One region of the Thermotoga sp. 2812B genome, then DNA from elsewhere that is predicted to be linked to it. Evidence: predicted binding sites of a transcription regulator. Region 1 holds the regulator's gene; each other region holds the start of a gene.
What was found. Region 1 encodes HrcA, which represses chaperone genes, less so after heat shock. Its sites were predicted from a motif close to ATTAGCACTCNNANNNTNNGAGTGCTAAT; they were not measured.

Region 1 (7,003 bases):
ACTCCGCGTTTTTTCGCCAGTTCTTCGAGGACTTTTCTTTCCTCTCTGGAGAGACTCTTTGGTATCTCAACGTGCACGTTCACGATGAGATCTCCGCGCCTTCCATACCTGTTTGGAAGGCCTTTTCCCTTCAACCTGAAGACGGTTTCCGGCTGAGTTCCCGGAGGAATCTTCAACATCGTCGTACCGCCTTCTGGAAGAGGAACTTCAACGGTTGTTCCCAAGATAGCCTGAAGGTAGTCTATTGTGACATCATACACGAGATCTGAACCGGATTTCTTGAATCTGGGATCTGGTTTCACACGGACGATAATTATCAGATCACCGTAAGGTCCACCGTAATATCCCGCATTTCCACCGCCAGTGATTCTAAGATGAGTACCATCTTCCACATTTGGTGGGATTTTCACCGTTCTTCTGACCTTTCTGAGAACTCTGCCGCTTCCACCACACTCGTGGCAGTATTCCCGTGGAATCTTCCCTGTGCCGCCACACCTCTCACAGGTTCTCTCGCTGACGAAGTAACCAAAGAACGATCTTCGTTCTTCTCTGATCCTTCCCGTTCCACCACAACTTGGACAATCCATGTATCCAGCGTTGGGTTCTACGCCAGTTCCGCCACACCTCGGACAGGTTTCGTACCTTTCGTATTCCACGGGTATCTCCGCTCCGTTGATCAAATCGGAGAGAGTTACTTCTATTTCGTACCTTATATCTTCGCCTCTTCGGGCGTATTCTCTTCTTTCTTCCTGGTGTGGTCTTTCGCCAAAGAAAACGTCGAATATATCTCTGTTGAAGATGTTTTCAAAGTCTCTGAATATATCGTCGAAGAAGCCACCAGATTCTGTTTCCTGATACGTGGGTTGTTCTCCCACGTATCCGAAACGATCGTACATAGCCCTCTTCTGTGGGTCGCTGAGGACTTCGTAGGCCTCCTGAATTTCCTTAAAACGCTGTTCGGCTTCCTTCCTGTTTTCCGGATGACGATCCGGATGCCACTCTTTTACGAGTCTCTTGTAAGCCCTTTTTATTTCTTCCTGTGTGGCGTCTCTGGGAACACCGAGAATTTCGTAGTAATCCTTCTTTTCTTTTTTCATGATCCATCACTCCTTCTTATCAGAAGGTTCTTCAACCTTCCTTTCTTCTTTCTTTCGTGGTTTCACTGCAACCTTCACTTTTGCGGGTTTCAAGACTTTCCCGTGGAATTTGTAACCACTCTCTACTACCTCAAGGATAGTGTATTCTTCCACGTCTTCTGTTTCTACTCTTTCAACTGCTTCGTGTTCAAAAGGATCGAATTTCTCTCCCACGTGGATCTTTGTAAGCCCCTCTTTTTCCAAGACGTTCAGGAGTTTTTTGTATATCATTTTCACACCTTCGTAGAAGGCGTCTCCCTTTTCTCCCTGATTCAATGCCCTTTCGAAATCATCGAGAACGGGAATGAGTTTCGATATGAGGTATTCATTCGCGTTCTTTATCAATTCTCTTTTTTCACGGGCGACTTCCTCACGATAGTTTTCGTATTCAGCTTTCAGCCTTTTTGCGTACTCTTCCAGTTCTTTGTATTTTTCTTTCAGTTCTTCACATTCCTGTGTGAGTTCCTTCTTCTCCTTTTCACTCATCTTTTCACCTCCTGGAAGTTGAAGTGAAATACTCTGAAAGACGGTTCAGAATGTATTCAAACACCCTGTGATTTCTATCGTACTTCGTAACCTTCGACGTGAAGAGGTACACACTCCCGATAGGAGATTCTCCTTTAAAGTATTTCCCTGAAAAAACGGCGAATTTTTCCAGCTTTTTTCTGCCGATTTCCCTTCCTATCCTGACGGTTATGCCTTCTCCAACTAAGCTCTCGAGAAATTTCTGATCCTTCACTTCTTCGAGAAGGTTTCTGATGTCCTCCAGAGTGAGCGTTTCGTCCTTTAGAAGGTTCTCAAGACCTGCATCCAGATATCTCTCGACAGTCTCACCTATCAGAGATTCAATCAACCTGAGGAATCCACTTCCTTTCAGGCTTTCTATTTTACCCATCAACACTTCTCCTACTGTTCTGCCTCTGAGGAGGAAGTTGAGCTGTCTTTCGATTTCTTCCCAGTTCAGTCGTTCCTGAGTTTTGATAGGAGTAACTTTGGAAACACCGAATTCCGTCAATATGGAAAAAATGAGGTAGTCTTCCGAAACAGGAATGAGCATCACTCTGAGTATTTTCAAATCTCTTGTGTTTGGTCTTTCTATGAGGACGTAACCTTCCGTCAATCGAGCTAGAAGATTTCCCGCAAGGAAGAGAACCTTTTCCGGATCAGCGAGAGGCATCGATTTGAAAGTCTCCACTGCGAGATCCGCTTCTGATGTTTCTTTTGAGATTTTCAGCATTTCTTCGTAGTAAAATCTCAACCCCTTGTCAGTTGGAATCCTCCCAGCCGATGTGTGGGGCTGGTATATGTATCCAAGGTACTCCAATTTTTTCATATCATTTCTTATAGTGGCACTGCTGAACTCTATATTGCTCACTTCCAGAACTCTCTGTGAGCTCACAGGTTTTTTATTTTCTATGTACTCTCTCACGATGCAGTAAAGCACTTTTCTCTGACGATCGTTCAGTTTCTTCAAGGCTTCGTTGTTCTTCCTGTTGAGCCTTCTCATGATTTAGCACTCCCTTCTTTTGAGTGCTAATAATAGTTTAGCACACATTTTAAAAGAATTCAAGAAGGAAGAGGGATTCTCGGAACTTGACTTTAGAAAGAGAAAGCTGGTACTATATATAATGGAGGGCCGAGGTGGCGGAATGGCAGACGCGGCTGACTCAAAATCAGCTGGGGGATAACCCCGTGCGGGTTCAAGTCCCGCCCTCGGCACCACAGGGGCTCCGAAGAGCCCCTTTATTTTGTATCACATCAGGAGGGAAAAACCTGTGACCAGAGTGTTAAAGGTGGATCCCCTCTTTCCCGACGAGAAAGTTCTGAAAGAAGCGGCTGAACTTCTCCGGAACGGAGAAGTGATCATTTTCCCCACCGAAACCGTTTACGGAATAGGAGCGGATGCGTACAACGAAGAGGCCTGCAAGAAAATCTTCAAGCTGAAAGAAAGACCCGCTGACAATCCTCTCATTGTTCATATACATTCCTTCAAACAGCTGGAAGAAATCGCGGAGGGTTACGAACCTCATCTGGATTTTTTGAAAAAGTTCTGGCCGGGGCCGTTGACGGTTATTTTTCGAAAAAAATCCGAAAAGATACCTCCCGTGGTGACTGCTGATCTTCCAACGGTGGCTGTGAGGATGCCAGCACATCCGGTGGCCCTGAAGTTGATAGAACTCTTCGGTCATCCTATAGCCGCTCCAAGTGCAAATATTTCGGGAAGACCCAGCGCTACGAACGTGAAACACGTCATAGAAGACTTCATGGGCAAAGTTAAGCTGATAATCGATGCAGGGGATACTCCCTTCGGCCTGGAGTCCACCATTGTGGACCTCACAAAAGAAAAGCCTGTTCTTCTGAGGCCAGGGCCAGTGGAAGTTGAACGACTGAAAGAGCTCTTTCCGGAACTCGTTGTGCCCGATTTTGTACGAAAAGGGAATTTTAAGGGCAGGCCACTTGCGCCGGGAATGAAATATCGACACTACGCTCCCTTAAAGCCTCTGATACTCGTAGAAGATTTGACGAAGATGGAGGAAGTATTGAAAAAGTACCCGGATCATGTGGTCATCTGTGTTGAAGAGAGAAAGGAACTGTACGACGACAGAATCGTTGTAGGATCTTTGAAAAACCCTTACAGTATCGCCCAAAACATCTTTTCTGCTCTGCGCGAGGCTGAAAAAATGGGGAAAGAGTATATAATTGTTGAGGGATTTGAAGAAAGGGGAATTCTATTTGCGGTGATGAATCGATTGAGAAAAGCGGCAACAGAAATTGTGAGGTGACTTCTCTTTGGAGGAAATAAAAGAGCAGAACAACCGTCTGTTTTTACTCCTTTCAATAATGATAATGGAGTTTTCCAATGCGAAAACGGAAAGCGATATTCTTCAGGGGCTTTTGAACCTGGTAAGAAAAGTTGTTGATATCAAAGAGGTGGTTCTCGTCGATGAAAACAAGAGAAAAATCTGGGGAAGAGACATCGATATAAAAAGATTCGAAGAGTTCATTGACTGGTCCATCAGACAATCCAACCCCGTCTTTGTGGAGGATGAACTCGGTTATGTTGGAATAGTCCCTGTTGTGAAACAGGACAGGATGTTTGGAAGCTTAATTGTGCTACTGAATCACCAGCCATCAATGGAAGAAACAGAGATTTTCAAAGTTCTTTCGTTTCTTTCAGCGGTCGTTCTGGAAAACATAAAGTTGTACAGGGAGCTAGAAGAAACATACAACTACGTGAACGTCATCCTTAACGGTCTTCCAGAGGGGATCTTCGTTTATTCGAATGGGGAAATAAAATTTCAGAATGAGAAGTTCAAAGAGGAGAATTTTCCAGATGAAGTTTTGAGGAAGGCCATTTCTCTGTCAAAAGAGGCAATATCTTTGCGAACACAAAGAGTGGGTGAAGTGATATCTGGGGAAGAATTCTTTTCAATCACCTCGATACCTCTCATCCTTGGTAGCGAAGTCCAGGCGCTGACGATCGTTGAAAATGTGACAGAATCAAAAGAACTCGAAAGACTGAAGCGAATAGACAGGATGAAGACGGAGTTCATAGCGAACATCTCGCACGAGCTCAGAACGCCTTTAACGGCCATAAAAGCTTATGCGGAAACAATTTACAACAGTCTGGGAGAACTGGATCTCAGCACCCTCAAGGAGTTCCTCGAGGTGATAATAGATCAAAGCAACCACCTCGAAAATCTCCTGAATGAGTTACTGGACTTTTCCAGGCTTGAAAGGAAATCCCTTCAAATAAACAGAGAAAAAGTTGATCTCTGTGATCTCGTAGAAAGTGCGGTGAACGCGATCAAAGAATTTGCTTCATCTCACAACGTGAATGTTCTCTTTGAGAGTAATGTTCCCTGTCCTGTGGAAGCTTACATCGATCCAACAAGAATCAGACAGGTACTTTTGAATCTTCTCAACAACGGGGTGAAGTACTCAAAGAAAGATGCTCCTGATAAGTACGTGAAGGTGATCTTGGATGAGAAAGATGGCGGTGTTCTCATAATTGTAGAGGACAACGGTATAGGAATACCGGATCACGCAAAGGATAGGATATTCGAACAGTTTTACAGGGTGGATTCTTCGTTGACCTACGAAGTGCCTGGAACGGGACTCGGCCTTGCCATAACAAAAGAGATCGTGGAGCTTCACGGCGGCAGGATATGGGTGGAAAGTGAGGTGGGTAAGGGATCCAGATTCTTTGTGTGGATCCCAAAAGACCGTGCCGGCGAAGATAATAGACAAGATAATTGAAGAAATAGACAAGTTACCTTCACCAAATGTTGTTGTTCAAAGGATAATCGCCGTTTGTTCAAAGCCGGATGCGTCTTCTACTGAAGTGGCGAACACTCTCATGATGGACGCAAGCTTGAGTGCCAGGGTGTTGAAACTGGCCAACTCAGCCTATTATGGCGTTCCAAGAAAGATAACCACGTTGAGCGAAGCGGTGATGATCCTTGGTTTCAAAACGGTGAGAAATCTCGCCCTCAGTGTTTTCACTTACGATATGGTTTTCAAAAACAGTTCCTCTGGAATCGATCGTGAAAAGCTCTGGGAGCATTTCATAGCGAGTGCTATCGCTTCAGAAACCGTTGCAGAAACAATGGGCTATCCCCTCAAGGAAGAGATCTTCATAGCAGGACTCCTCCACGATCTGGGCAAGGTAGTTTATGATCTACTGTTCTCCGATATACTTGAAACGGAAGCCAAAATTGCTCAAAAGACGAAGAAAAACCTCATAGACATAGAAGAGGAGCTTGGGATTCCACCGCACTCCGAAGTGGGCGCAAAATTGCTCAGAAAGTGGAATTTTCCAGATCTTCTTGTTTTGTCTGCGGAATTTCACCACAACGTCGAGGGTAACCCGAACGAACTCTTCGTCAACCAGGTTTCCATGGTCCACATAGGAGATGTGATAGCGAATCTCATGATGAAAGGGGCATCTCTTTCGTGGGGAGATCCGAAACTTTCTCCTTTTGCTTTGAATGTGCTGAAAGTGAAACCGAAAACTTTCTTGAGAATACTGGATAAATCTAAGGAGAAGTACAACAAGGCTCAGGAATTCTTGCAGATAGATTAGGAGGTGAAAAGAATGAACCCAGCCTATAGAAAAGCCATGCTCGAATCGGAGATTCAAAAACTTTTGATGGAAGCACTTCAACAGCTGAGAGATCCCCGCTTGAAGAAAGATTTCGTCACGTTTTCCAGAGTGGAACTCTCAAAGGACAAAAGGTACGCAGACGTCTATGTCAGTTTCCTCGGCACACCGGAAGAACGAAAGGAAACGGTTGAAATATTGAACAGAGCGAAGGGTTTTTTCAGGACCTTTATCGCCAAAAATCTGAGACTCTACGTTGCTCCCGAAATTCGCTTTTACGAGGACAAAGGCATAGAGGCGAGTGTAAAAGTTCACCAGCTGCTGGTTCAACTTGGATACGATCCTCTGAAGGACAAAGAAAAGAAAGAGGAGGATAAGGAAGAAGAATGAAGCACGGAATCCTTGTAGCTTACAAGCCTAAAGGACCCACATCGCACGATGTTGTGGACGAAGTTAGAAAAAAATTGAAGACGAGGAAAGTCGGACACGGAGGAACTCTCGATCCGTTCGCCTGTGGGGTTCTCATAATCGGTGTCAACCAGGGCACGAGAATTCTCGAGTTCTACAAGGATTTGAAAAAGGTGTACTGGGTGAAGATGAGGCTTGGTTTGATAACCGAGACTTTCGATATAACAGGCGAAGTTGTCGAAGAACGAGAGTGCAACGTCACCGAAGAAGAAATAAGAGAAGCAATCTTTTCCTTTGTGGGAGAATACGACCAAGTTCCACCAGCTTATTCTGCTAAAAAATACAAAGGCGAACG
Region 2 (7,003 bases), 350 kb from region 1:
GGAACCCGCCAGAGACGCAAAAACAAACATCATCGGATCTCTTGTGCTTCTCGAAAAATCCATCAAGTACGGTGTTAAAAAGTTCATCTTTTCGTCCACCGGTGGGGCGATATATGGAGAGAATGTGAAGGTCTTTCCAACACCGGAAACGGAGATACCTCATCCGATATCCCCTTATGGTATTGCGAAGTACAGCACCGAAATGTATCTGGAGTTTTTCGCGAGAGAGTACGGATTGAAATACACAGTTCTCAGATACGCCAACGTTTACGGGCCGAGACAGGACCCGTACGGTGAAGCGGGTGTGGTGGCCATCTTCACTGAAAGGATGCTCAGGGGAGAGGAAGTTCACATATTCGGTGATGGGGAATACGTCAGAGACTACGTTTACGTTGATGACGTGGTCAGAGCGAATCTTCTCGCCATGGAGAAAGGCGACAACGAAGTCTTCAACATAGGAACGGGAAGGGGCACAACTGTGAACCAGCTCTTCAAAATGCTGAAAGAGATCACTGGCTACGATAAAGAGCCCGTCTATAAACCACCGCGTAAGGGTGACGTGAGAAAAAGCATCCTCGATTACACGAAAGCGAAAGAGAAACTCGGCTGGGAACCCAAAGTTTCCCTTGAGGAGGGATTGAAGCTCACCGTTGAGTATTTCAGAAAAACCCTTGAGTGAACTGCTCAGACCGAAAGACTTCGAGGATTTCGTCGGTCAGGATCATATATTCGGTAATAAAGGGATTCTCCGGCGAACTTTAAAGACAGGCAACATGTTCTCTTCTATCCTCTATGGACCGCCGGGGTCTGGTAAGACCTCGGTTTTTTCACTGTTGAAACGGTATTTCAACGGCGAGGTAGTTTATCTGAGCTCCACCGTTCACGGGGTTTCTGAAATAAAGAACGTTCTCAAAAGAGGAGAACAGCTGAGAAAATACGGAAAAAAATTGCTTCTCTTTCTCGATGAAATACACCGCCTGAACAAAAACCAGCAGATGGTCTTGGTTTCCCATGTGGAACGGGGAGACATCGTACTGGTTGCGACAACAACTGAAAATCCGAGTTTTGCCATCGTACCCGCACTTCTCTCAAGATGCAGGATTCTTTACTTCAAAAAACTCTCTGACAAGGACCTGATGAAGATCTTGAAGAAAGCGGCAGGGGTTCTCAACATCGATCTGGAAGAATCGGTAGAGAAAGCCATAGTAAGGCATTCCGAAGGAGACGCCAGAAAACTCTTGAACACCCTGGAGATCGTCCACCAGGCGTTCAAAAACAAGAGAGTAACTCTTGAGGACCTGGAAACTCTGCTGGGAAACGTGAGCGGGTACACGAAGGAATCACACTACGATTTCGCTTCGGCCTTCATAAAGAGTATGAGAGGTAACGATCCAAACGCCGCTGTTTACTACCTCGTCAAAATGATAGAGATGGGAGAAGACCCGCGATTCATAGCACGAAGAATGATCATATTCGCCAGCGAAGACGTTGGACTCGCCGACCCAAACGCTCTACATATCGCCGTTTCGACCTCCATCGCTGTCGAACACGTGGGACTTCCCGAATGTTTGATGAACCTTGTAGAGTGTGCCGTCTATCTTTCCCTCGCTCCCAAGAGCAATTCTGTTTATCTTGCAATGAAAAAGGTCCAGGAACTTCCTGTGGAGGACGTACCGCTTTTTTTGAGAAATCCCGTCACCGAAGAAATGAAAAAGCGTGGATACGGGGAAGGGTATCTTTATCCCCATGATTTCGGTGGTTTCGTGAAAACGAACTATCTTCCAGAAAAGTTGAAAAATGAGGTCATCTTCCAGCCAAAGAGAGTAGGTTTTGAGGAAGAACTCTTTGAAAGGCTCAAACGTCTCTGGCCCGAAAAGTACGGGGGTGAAAGTATGGCCGAAGTGAGGAAAGAACTGGAATACAAAGGGAAAAAGATCAGAATCGTAAAGGGAGACATCACAAGAGAAGAAGTGGACGCCATAGTGAACGCGGCGAACGAATATCTGAAACACGGAGGAGGAGTAGCGGGAGCGATCGTGAGAGCAGGTGGAAGCGTTATTCAGGAGGAAAGCGACAGGATCGTTCAGGAGCGTGGAAGAATTCCGACAGGCGAAGCGGTGGTAACCGGCGCTGGAAAGCTGAAGGCAAAATACGTGATTCACGCTGTGGGACCCGTTTGGAGAGGAGGCAGTCATGGAGAGGACGAACTCCTCTACAAAGCAGTTTACAACGCACTCCTTCGAGCTCACGAACTGAAATTGAAAAGCATCTCAATGCCTGCCATCAGCACAGGAATCTTCGGATTTCCGAAAGAAAGAGCGGTGGGAATCTTTTCAAAGGCAATAAAAGATTTCATCGATCAACATCCGGATACCGCTCTGGAAGAAATCCGCATATGCAATATAGACGAGGAAACAACGAAAATTTTCGAAGAAAAGTTCAGCGTTTGATGAAACCAAAAGAAGGGGCAAACGCCCCTTCTTTTTTTAAGACCTCTGAGGAAGTATTGAATCAACTCAAACGAGTTCTTGGATCTATTCCGCAACAGATTTCCATACCTGAAAGGAACTATTGATATTTTCATCATACCACAGAAAGTAAAAAAGTAAAGGGGGCCTTTGGCCCCCTTGTTATCATTTAGAATTCTTCAGGAATACTCGGTGTTTCTTTTTTCTCCTCGGGTTTTTCAACGATGAGCACTTCCGTTGTCAGGAGCATTCCAGCGATGGACGCGGCGTTCTGCAGGGCGCTCCTTGTAACCTTTGCTGGGTCAATGATTCCTCTTTCAAACATGTTGCAGTATTCTCCCCTGAGTGCGTCGAATCCATAGGCTGGATCGTCATTCGAGAGTATCTTCTCTATGATCACCGCTCCGTCGTATCCTGCGTTTTCAGCAATCTGCTTAATGGGGGCTGAGAGTGCCTTGTAAACGATCTGAGCTCCTATTTTCTCGTCGCCTTCGAGCTCTTCTATGACCTTTTCAACGGCCTTTCTTGCTCTCAGGAGTGTTACTCCTCCACCGGGAACGATACCTTCTTCAACGGCTGCTCTTGTAGCGCTCAGTGCGTCTTCAATTCTGTGTTTCTTTTCCTTGAGCTCTGTTTCGGTGGCCGCTCCAACCTTTATGACGGCTACTCCTCCTGCGAGTTTTGCCATCCTTTCCTGGAGAGTTTCTTTTTCGTACTCAGATGTGGTTTCCTCTATCTGGGCTTTGATTTGAGCGATTCTCTTCTTGATAGCCTCTGGATCACCTTTTCCTCCAATTATGATGGTTTCATCTTTCTTGACCCTCACAAGATCGGCTCTTCCGAGATCTTCAAGGGTGAGATCTTCGAGATTGATTCCGAGCTCTTCACTTGCCACCTGACCTCCGGTGAGAATTGCTATGTCCTGAAGCATGGCTTTTCTTCTTTCACCGAATCCAGGAGCCTTCACGGCACAGGACTGGAGAGTACCCTTGAGTTTGTTGAGAACAAGTGTTGTCAGAACTTCTCCTTCAACGTCTTCCGCTATAACGAGAAGTGGTCTTCCGGTCTGAGCGACCTTTTCAAGGATCGGAATGAGAGGTTTCACAGCGCTGAGTTTCCTGTCAGTGATGAGTATGAAGGGTTCCTTCAGAACGACCTCCATCTTCTCGGCATCCGTGACGAAGTATGGTGAGATGTAACCTCTGTCAAACTGCATACCTTCGGTGAATTCAACGTAGGTTTCGAGTGTTTTGGAATCTTCCACAGTGATGACCCCGTCTTCTCCTACCTTGTCCATAGCTTCTGCGATGAGCTCTCCTATTTCGGCGCTGTTCGCAGATATAGCGGCAACGTGGGCAATGTCCTCCCTACCGGAAAGTTTCTTGGAGACCTTCTTGATCTCTTCAACGGCTTTCTCAACGGCTTTGTCTATACCCCTCTTGAGGAGAATTGGATTGGCGCCCGCTGCAACGTTCTTGAGACCTTCTTTGATCATAGCCTGTGCGAGAACCGTAGCAGTTGTTGTACCATCACCGGCAACGTCGTTTGTTTTGGAAGCAACTTCTTTCACGAGCTGAGCCCCGAGGTTTTCGAATTTGTCCTCGAGCTCAATCTCCTTGGCTATGGAAACACCGTCGTTGGTTATTGTTGGAGAACCCCACGATTTTTCGATAACAACGTTCCTTCCCTTCGGTCCGAGAGTCACCTTTACCGCGTTAGCAACCTTGTCCACACCTCTTTCGAGTGCCCTTCTCGCTTCTTCATTGAACTTCAGAATCTTCGGCATATCTCACACCTCCTTCACTCTTCGATTTTCGCGAGTATGTCATTCACATCGATGATGATGTAATCCTCATCATCAATCTTTATTTCTGTACCCGCATATTTGGAGTAAATAACCTTGTCTCCAACTTTGATGTCAAATTTTTCCTCGTCATCGATCTTTCCCACGGCTACGACCTCTGCCTTCATCGGTTTCTCCTTTGCGGAATCTGGAAGAACGATTCCTCCCTCAGTCTTCTTTTCCTCTTTGATGGGCTTGATGAGAAGCCTTTCACCGAGAGGTATCACTTTCATCATCCATCCCTCCTTCGTAGATTTTTAGCACTCTCATCGTTCGACTGCTAATATAAATATACTACTTTTTACGAGCCTCTTCAAGGGATATTGATTAAGAAAAACGAACACAAACTCAACATTATCGTTAATAATGGGTAAACAATGAGTCAAAGAGGTTGAAGAAAAGTAAAAAGGCGCTTGAAGCGCCCTTTTTCTGGTGGAGGCGGGGGGATTCGAACCCCCGTCCGAAGATGGAGGCCCCTGGGCTTCTCCGAGCGCAGCCCGTGTTTTCGATTTCAGGGGGGACCCCCCACGGGCAGGGTGTCCTCTCCCACAGCCTTCCTGAAATTTCCCGATTCAGGCCGGAAGGCGAAGCCCGAATCGGTAGGCTGGATCTCTCACGCCCTCTTCCGAAGCCCAGCCAACTTCGGAGAGGACGGCCGCTTATCTATTAAGCGGCAACAGCAACAGGTTCGTTGGCACTTATTCTTTGTCCCACCTTTTTTACGAGGAGGTGGGGACCTCGGCTCGCTTCCCAGGGGACTCCATCCCCGTCGAACCCGTTCGCCCCCTGGTTTATCAATCCATCTTTATTATACCACCTTTATTATACCACTGTTCAGACTCTTCCAAATGTCGGAAGGTTCAGGGTATGTTGTATAATCATATGAAGATACATACCCAATTTACGACCAGGAGGTGTACCAGGTGACCGCATACATCATACGAAGACTTCTGCTCTTGCCCCTGATTCTCTTAGGAGTAACTTTCATCGTCTTCTCGATGATCCAGTCCCTCGGGCCGGATAAATTGCTCGCAGCGTACGTCAACCCGAATATGCTGGACAAGTTAACGCCCGAGCAGATGGACGCTCTAAAGGAGAAGTACGGCTTGAACGACTTTTTCGTTGTGAGATACGTCAAATGGCTCTCAAACACTCTGAGAGGTGATCTCGGGTGGTCCCTTGTTGGGAAAGAACCGGTGAAAGATGCTCTTTTGAGAAGACTCCCATACACCGTTGAACTTGCGCTTTACGCCATCTTCCCTGTTGTATTTGTTGGAATATGGCTCGGTGTGAAGGCTGCGGTTCACAGAGGAAAATTCCTCGATCATTTCATAAGAATCTTCGCCGTGGTTGGCTGGTCTTTTCCTGATTTCGTCTTTGGATTGCTCGTTCTGATGATCTTCTACAGCATACTGAACTGGCTTCCTCCTGGGAATCTGAGTATGTGGGCTGAAGAAGTGATCAAATCTCCGGAGTTTCATCGCTACACAAAGCTCGTTACAATAGACGCACTTTTGAACGGCAGACTGGACATCTTCTGGGATGGGCTAAAGCACCTCATAGGTCCCATCATAACTCTTTCGTGGCTCTGGTGGGCGTATCTTCTGAGAATCACCAGGTCGAGCATGCTGGAAGTCCTGAACAAAGAATACGTGAGAACCGCCAGGGCAAAGGGTCTTCCCGAAGATGTGGTTATAAACAAACACGCCAGAAGAAACGCCTTGATTCCTGTTACCACGGTTGCCGGTGGTATGGTCATCGGTCTCTTCTCCGGTACCGTGATCGTGGAAACGGTCTTCAACAGAACGGGTGTGGGAAGTTTCACCGCGCAGGCAGCTCTGCAGCTCGATTACGCTTCGGTGATGGCTTCTGCGTTGTTTTTCTCAACAATTCTTGTTGTTGGAAATCTCATAATAGATATTCTGTACGCCCTTATAGACCCCAGAATAAGACTTGGATGAGAGGTGAAACGACGTGAACCAGGAATTCAAAAGAATAATGAAGAGATTTTTTAGAGATCCATCCGCCATCATAGGGTTCTCTCTGGTGCTCTTCTTTGTGGTGATAGCCATTCTCGCGCCTGTTATAGCTCCTCCCATTCACCCGCTCACCAGAGCCAAGCTACCCGATCCTTACTTGATGCCCGTGGTGAGCTGGAATCAGAGCCCACAACCCCCTACCACGAAAGAGGATGCCCTGGCGAAGAATCCCAACAGAGAACCTATACGCTGTGTTGATTATCATCCATTCGGTGTCATTGGTGGCCGTGATATTCTATACGGAATCGTCTGGGGCACAAGAACGGCTTTCAAGATAGGTCTCATAGTCACACTCGCAAGACTCCTGATAGGAGTGTTCATAGGTTCAATCTCAGGTTACTTTGGAGGATGGATAGATGAGGTTCTCATGAGGATCACCGATATCTTTCTCTCTATTCCTTTCCTCATAGCGGCTGTTGTGCTGACAACCGTTCTCGGGACAGGTCTCGACAAGGTTATGATAGCGATGATCGTGTTTGGATGGATGGGAGCGGCAAGGCTCATCAGAGGAAACATTCTTCAGGTGAGGGAAGAACAATTCGTTCTGGCAGCGAAAGCAATAGGTGTGCCCGATTTTCTCATCATACTGAAACACGTTCTTCCGAATACCATTTTCCCCGTCCTGATATGGGCTTCCATGAACATGGGATCTC
Region 3 (7,003 bases), 510 kb from region 1:
TCTGAAGACCGTTCCATATGAACTGCTGGGAGAAGATTGTCTTTCCGGTACCGGGTCCTCCAGAGATGAGCACGATGTTTCTCTCAGGAATTCCACCGTGAAGGATTTCGTCCATCCCCGGGATACCCGTCTTGACCCTTTTGATCATCTTCCCACCCCCTACAATTATCTTAGCAATGATTTTTTTCGTTTGATAAACCAATAAGTTACTTTTTTGATAACAACATCATAAAAATTGAATTTTCCGTTCATATTTTTCATATTTATGCTATATATATAGTTGTATGCTTTCAAAAATGTTCTTCGGAGGTGTTTGCAATTGAAAATTTCAAAGAAGAGAAGACAGGAACTGATAAGGAAGATTATACATGAGAAAAAAATAAGTAATCAATTCCAGATTGTTGAAGAACTGAAAAAATATGGAATAAAAGCTGTTCAACCAACCGTTGCTCGAGATCTGAAAGAGATAGGTGCCGTGAAGATCATGGACGAGAGTGGAAACTACGTGTACAAACTTCTCGATGAGACCCCTGTGATCGATCCGTGGAAAGAGCTGAAAAGAAACTTCAAATCCTTCGTTGAGAGTATAGACAGGGCAGGGAATCTCATCGTCATAAAGACGATACCAGGTACCGCAAGCGGTATCGCTCGGGTTATAGACAGACTCGACATAGACGAGATAGTAGGTACCCTTGCAGGAGACGATACCATATTTGTTGCTGTGCGCGATCCAGAAAGCTGTGAGAAGATAGTTGAGAAGCTCTCATCTATACTCTGACTTTTCTTCTGATCGCAGTGTAGATCACAGGGATCACAAACAAAGTGAACAGCATGGATATAAGCATTCCAAAGATCACCACCCAGGATATCGGAGACTCTATTTCCGATCCTTCTGCGTGACTCAGTGCAGTTGGTAGAAGCGCAACGATCGTGGTGAAGGTGGTCATCAGGATGGGTCTCAGCCTGTTCTGAGCACCTTCAAGTGTGGCCTCTAAGAGGCCTTTTTCTTGTCTTATCTGTTCTATTCTTGTCAGCATCACGATGGCGTTGTTCACAACCGTTCCCGAAAGGGTGAGGAGTCCAACAAGAACGGGTACATTCAGTGAGTATCCGTTCACGAAAACCGCGAAGGCAACCCCAACGACAGCGAAGGGTATGGTGAAGAATATGACAAAAGGTAGTACAAAAGACTCGAACTGCGCAGCGAGAATCATGTATACGAGCGCGATCGCTATGTAAACAACATACTGAAGCTCCGAAAACGCTTCGTCCATGAAACTTTTCTGTCCGGTGATTTCCACTTTTACACCAGAAAGATCAATTTCATTTAAGAGCTTTTCTACTTTCTTTGCAACTTCACCGATCGAACCTTCTATACTCACCAGATCCACGTAAACAACACGTTCTCCATCGGAGTGTTCCACTATAGAAGGAAGTGTTCTTCTCGATATTCTCGAAACAGCACCAAGAGGGACATCTCCTTTGAGACCAGTAAGCGAAATTTTCGGTAATTCTTCGGGGGATAGAGATTTTGCCTTTTTCAAAACGATGGGAAGTGTTCCTTCTTCCGTTCTCAGTGTTCCGATTTTCTTCCCGAGAAGGTAAGTCTGGAGATCCAGAAAGACCTGCCCTGCCACCACTCCGTTCATGAGGGCTTTGTTTCTGTCTATTCTCACATGAAGGACTTCCTTTTCAAAGGAATTTCTTATCTGAATCTTTTTGACTTCCTTTAGTTCCCTTAAACGCTCGAAGATTTCTTTCGCTTTTTCCTGTATCAGGGAAAGGTCATCTCCTCTCACTTCGATCGTCACAGGATAGCCCAGAATTTCGTATATTTGCTGTGATTGCTCAAGAACTTCTATTTTCGCTTCTGGAATGTTCAGCTGGGAGATGGCATTCTTCAGTTTCTCTCTGTTTTTCGCGAATTCCCTCCTGCTTCCTCCGAGGTTCACCATTATTCTTGCTTCGTTCTGTCCCCTTCCCATTATCTGCGAGTAAACGTTCGTTATTCCAACTTCCGCGTAGAAGGAAGAGATTTTGTACTCGTCTCTGTGTTCGTTCAGGTAATCTTCTATTTGCTTCACAGCTTCGGCGGTTTTCTCATAGGACGACTGAGAGGGAAGTTTCACATCTATCACCATGAGATTCGTCTGGAAAGATGGGAGAAAACCCAGAGGTTTCGAAAGAAGGTAAATCACGGAGATTGCAACCAGAGAGAAAGAAATCACCAGGACCAGTTTCTTCCTTTTCAAACACCATTCCAATGCCTTCCGATAATGCTTTTGCAGCGCTTCGGTGAGTTTTCCTCTTCTTGGTTTTATCCACCTTGTACCCGCTGGAACGACGACTGTAGATACGAACAGCGAGGAAGAAAGCGCGAAGACGAACGCAATGGCGAAATACTTGAACAGTCTCACTACAAAACCTGTGAAGAACACTATGGGAAGAAAAACAGAAACGGTTGTGAGTGTGGAAGCAAGAATCGCCAGCCATACCTCTCCTGCGCCTTTTCTCGCGGAGTCCGGTATTGGATCACCGAGGGAGCGATGGCGGTATATGTTCTCAAACACGACTATGGAATTGTCCACCAGCATTCCCAGTGCCATTATGAGACCGCCCAGCGTGAGTGTGTCGAGGTTCAAGCCGAAAGCATAAAGAAGAACAAAGGTGATCGTGAGGGACAGCGGAATGGAAAACGAAGTGACGATGGTTGACGTGAAATCCTTCAAAAAGATCAAAACCACCACGAAAGCTGCGATAAAGCCGTAGAGAAGATTCTTGAGAAGATTGTCGATCGCTCTTTCAGTGTAATAAGCCTGGTTCATGGCCTCTATGTAATTTATTTTGGAATCTCTCAGTATCCTCTTTATTTCACGGACAGTTTTGACAGTGTTTGCACCGCTTCTCTTGTAGATAGCGATGAGAGAAGCCTTCTTTCCGTTGACCCTGACTTCTCCCTGAACACTTTCGTTCGTTATATTAACCTCGGCTATGTTTCTCAATCTCACGGGAACGAGTATGTTCGGTACCTTACCCTGCAGAAGAGACTGGTACTTCACTCCCCTGAAACCAACGATGGTGTTTTTGAGATCTTCTATATTTTCGAATCGGCCATCGACGGAAACGGGGTAGATGTTTCCTTCAGAATCGCTCACATAGCCGAACGGGTAAACGAGATTCCCTGAAAGGATGGTCTCTATCAACGAAGGATCAACATCGAACCGTTTTATTTTTTCCTGATCAAGCACAATCTCAACGATTTTTTCTGGTTTTCCCATCACTTCTACACTGGCGACTTCCGGCAGTCTTTTGATTTTCGACACGACATCTTCGCAGTTCTCTTCTGTTGAGAAAGCATACACGGGAAGTAAGGAAGGATCGAACTCTACGACCACAGGATTCGCACCCTCTGGCAGGTCGCGAGTGGCAAGATCTACGTACCTTGAGAGTCTTCCAACGGCTTCGGAGGTTTTCACATTCCAGTCGAACTCGACGAGGATGAAAGAAACGGAATCCATCGACATGGAGGTGAACCTTCTGACACCCGGAGTTGAGGAAATGTACCCTTCAAGAGGTTTGGTTACGAGTTCTTCGACTTCTTCCGTGCCCGCTCCCATGTACGTGGTTATAACGACAGCGTAAGGGTACTCTATCTGAGGAAGAAGATCCAGCTTGAGATGCTGAAACGAGATGAAACCAAGGAAGACAACGGCCATCAACAGCATGAAGATAGCTATGGGTCTTTTTGAAGAAATTTCCGCGATCTTCACTTCGATCCCTCCCTGACAGAACAAATTATAGCTCACTTTCGATCCGAATTGTTATTATCATTCAAAAGTTTCATTTGCTATACGATATTGTTTCTAATAAATTATGCATTCGATTTCCCTCATTATGAGATGAATGTATGTTTTTGCAAATTTTCATACGACCCCTTGACATCTCGCTCTGTACCTCACTATAATTTCTCATGGATGAGAAAAGGTTCTAAGGAGGTGACACAATGGCAGAAAAGAAAGAATTCGTTGTGGGAATAGACCTTGGAACGACCAATTCTGTTATAGCCTGGATGAAACCGGACGGTACAGTTGAAGTGATACCGAACGCTGAAGGAAGCAGGGTCACACCATCCGTGGTTGCGTTCACAAAGAGTGGAGAGATACTCGTAGGAGAACCCGCCAAGAGACAGATGATACTCAATCCTGAACGAACGATAAAGTCCATAAAGAGAAAAATGGGAACTGATTACAAAGTGAGAATAGACGATAAAGAATACACTCCTCAGGAGATCAGCGCGTTCATCCTCAAGAAGCTGAAGAACGACGCGGAAGCGTACCTCGGTGGTGAAATAAAGAAAGCCGTCATCACCTGTCCCGCTTACTTCAACGATGCCCAAAGACAGGCAACGAAAGAGGCTGGAATCATAGCAGGTCTTGAAGTCTTGAGGATCATCAACGAACCAACCGCAGCGGCCCTCGCGTACGGACTCGATAAAGCTGGGAAAGAAGAGAAAGTGCTGGTTTACGACCTCGGTGGTGGAACGTTCGATGTCTCCATACTCGAGATAGGAGAAGGTGTGATCGAAGTTATCGCGACAGCCGGTAACAACCACCTCGGTGGAGACGACTTCGATCAGAGGCTCATCGACTGGATGGCAGAGGAATTCAAGAAACAGCACGGAATAGATCTCAGAGAAGACAGACAGGCGCTTCAGAGATTGAGAGACGCTGCCGAAAAAGCCAAGATAGAGCTTTCAACGAAGATGGAAACCGATGTGAGTTTGCCGTTCATCGCTGTCTCTCCGAGCGGACAGCCTCTGCACCTTGAAATGAGAATCACCAGAAGTCTCTTCGAATCGCTCACAAGAGATCTCGTTGAAATGACAAGAGGCCCAATCGAACAGGCACTGAACGATGCAAAGCTCTCACCACAGGATATCGACGAAATCATACTCGTCGGTGGTATGACCAGAGTTCCGATGGTGCAGAGGTTCATAAAGGAGTTCTTTGGAAAAGAACCCAACAAGAGCGTCAACCCGGACGAAGCAGTTGCTATCGGAGCAGCGATTCAGGCGGCGATACTCGCAGGCACCGAAGGAGCGAAGGGAAGAGATATCGTTCTCGTCGATGTAACACCATTAACACTCGGAATAGAAGTCAAAGGCGGACTCTTCGAACCGATAATCCCGAGGAACACCAAGATACCTGTGAGAAAGAGCAAGATCTTCACAACGGTTGAAGACGGTCAGACCGAAGTAGAAATCAGAGTCTATCAGGGTGAAAGGCCGATTGCAAGGGAAAACATCTTCCTTGGAAGCTTCAAACTCGTTGGAATTCCACCGGCACCGAGGGGTGTTCCTCAGATAGAGGTCACGTTCGACATAGACAGCGACGGAATAGTCCACGTTTCCGCAAAAGATCTCGGTTCTGGAAAAGAACAGTCAATGGTAGTCACAGGAAGACACAAGCTCTCCGAAGACGAAATAAAGAGAATGATAGAAGATGCGAAAAGATACGAAGAACAGGACAAACGTCTCAAAGAAGAAATCGAACTCAAGAACAGAGCAGACGATCTCGCATACAGCGTAGAAAAGACTCTGAAAGAACACGGAGATAAGATACCAGCGGATCTCAAGTCCAGACTTGAAGACATGATCAGAGAACTCAGAGACGCGATAAACAGAAACGACATACCAAAAGTGAAGATGCTCTTCGATGATCTCCAGAAGGAAAGCATGAAGATAGGAGAATACCTATACAAATCTGCAACTGGTGGAGAAACATCAAATCAGTAAAAGGGGGGTGACACTATGCTTCTTGGAAGAAGAGAAGACATCTTCAGGCCGTTCAGGGAACTCCAGAGGGAGATCGACAGGCTCTTCGATGACTTCTTCAGGACGGAGGTCAGACCCGCTAAGGAGTTCTTTGCACCGGAAATGGATGTGTACGAAACAGACGATGAAGTAGTGATAGAAGTAGAAATCCCAGGCATAGACAGAAAAGACGTTAAAATAACGGTCGAAGAGAACATCTTGAAGATCTCTGGTGAAAAGAAACTCGAAAGAGAACAGAAAGGCAAGAACTACTACTACGTTGAAAGAAGCGCTGGAAAATTCGAAAGAGCAATCAGACTCCCAGACTACGTTGACGTGGAAAAGATCAAAGCAGAGTACAAGAACGGTGTTCTCACGATAAGGGTACCAAAGAAAGAAGAAAGGAAGAAGAAAGTGATCGAGGTGGAAGTTCAGGAGTAAGGGGAGCGAACGCTCCCCTTTTTATTTTTTTAGAACTCCACAATGTAAACGAAGTCCCCGGTGTTGAGCATCGCTGCGTTTGCTTCATCCGTGTCCACATGGAATTCCAGTGCGAAGTCTTCCCTCACTCTTATGAGAACATCATCGAAGATCAGTTTTCTGTCTCCGCTTTCAACGATCACCTTCACAAGATCTTTGTCTTTAACTCCGTAATGTTCGGCGTCCTTTGGATGCATGTGTATGTGTCTTTTTGCTATGATGACTCCCTTCTCTTTAACCAGAATGCCGTTTGGACCTATGATGACTATTCCCGGTGTTCCCTCGAGATCTCCCGAGTCTCTAACAGGGGGTCTGAGTCCGAGTTTGAAGGCATCCGTTCTGGAGATCTCGACCTGTGTTTCTCTTCTGACAGGCCCCAGTACGCGAACGTTCTCTATCGCGCCTTTTGGCCCTACTATGGTTACCGTCTCTTTCGCTGCGTACTGACCAGGCTGTCTGAGATCTTTTATGGGGGTGAGCTCGTAGCCTTTGCCGAAGAGAATCTCCAGGTCCTCTTTTGAGAGATGGACATGCCTGTTGCTCACACCGACGATTATTCCGGGTTCTTTCTTTGTCACTGGTACACCTCCCTCACTTTATGCATTATTCCATCCTCTATCATGACACACTTCTATTTCTTTTTGATTGAAAGTTAATTAAAAAACGTATCTTATTCCAACCACAATTATTGCTGCAAAGACGATCCATCTC

Region 2: a site for HrcA is predicted at 4,568-4,596, ahead of groES (co-chaperone GroES). Genes of this name have one in related genera too.
Region 3: a site for HrcA is predicted at 3,824-3,852, ahead of dnaK (molecular chaperone DnaK). Genes of this name have one in related genera too.

The regions. Positions count from the first base shown of each region.
Region 1 covers NZ_CP003408.1:64,289-71,291, reverse strand. The annotation lists gene dnaJ (molecular chaperone DnaJ) at 1-1,097, opposite strand, end outside; gene T2812B_RS00390 (nucleotide exchange factor GrpE) at 1,104-1,622, opposite strand; gene hrcA (heat-inducible transcriptional repressor HrcA) at 1,627-2,643, opposite strand; tRNA gene T2812B_RS00380 (tRNA-Leu) at 2,772-2,858, shown strand; gene T2812B_RS00375 (L-threonylcarbamoyladenylate synthase) at 2,912-3,919, shown strand; gene T2812B_RS00370 (cell wall metabolism sensor histidine kinase WalK) at 3,927-5,396, shown strand; gene T2812B_RS00365 (HDOD domain-containing protein) at 5,365-6,222, shown strand; gene rbfA (30S ribosome-binding factor RbfA) at 6,235-6,630, shown strand; gene truB (tRNA pseudouridine(55) synthase TruB) at 6,627-7,003, shown strand, end outside.
Region 2 covers NZ_CP003408.1:416,655-423,657, forward strand. The annotation lists gene T2812B_RS02170 (SDR family oxidoreductase) at 1-679, shown strand, start outside; gene T2812B_RS02175 (AAA family ATPase) at 651-2,450, shown strand; gene groL (chaperonin GroEL) at 2,638-4,254, opposite strand; gene groES (co-chaperone GroES) at 4,269-4,544, opposite strand; RNA gene ssrA (transfer-messenger RNA) at 4,742-5,098, opposite strand; gene T2812B_RS02195 (ABC transporter permease) at 5,235-6,272, shown strand; gene T2812B_RS02200 (ABC transporter permease) at 6,286-7,003, shown strand, end outside.
Region 3 covers NZ_CP003408.1:572,975-579,977, reverse strand. The annotation lists gene T2812B_RS02930 (KaiC domain-containing protein) at 1-148, opposite strand, end outside; gene argR (arginine repressor) at 320-778, shown strand; gene T2812B_RS02920 (efflux RND transporter permease subunit) at 768-3,770, opposite strand; gene dnaK (molecular chaperone DnaK) at 4,004-5,794, shown strand; gene T2812B_RS02910 (Hsp20/alpha crystallin family protein) at 5,810-6,253, shown strand; gene T2812B_RS02905 (phosphate propanoyltransferase) at 6,283-6,870, opposite strand; gene T2812B_RS02900 (sulfite exporter TauE/SafE family protein) at 6,949-7,003, opposite strand, start outside.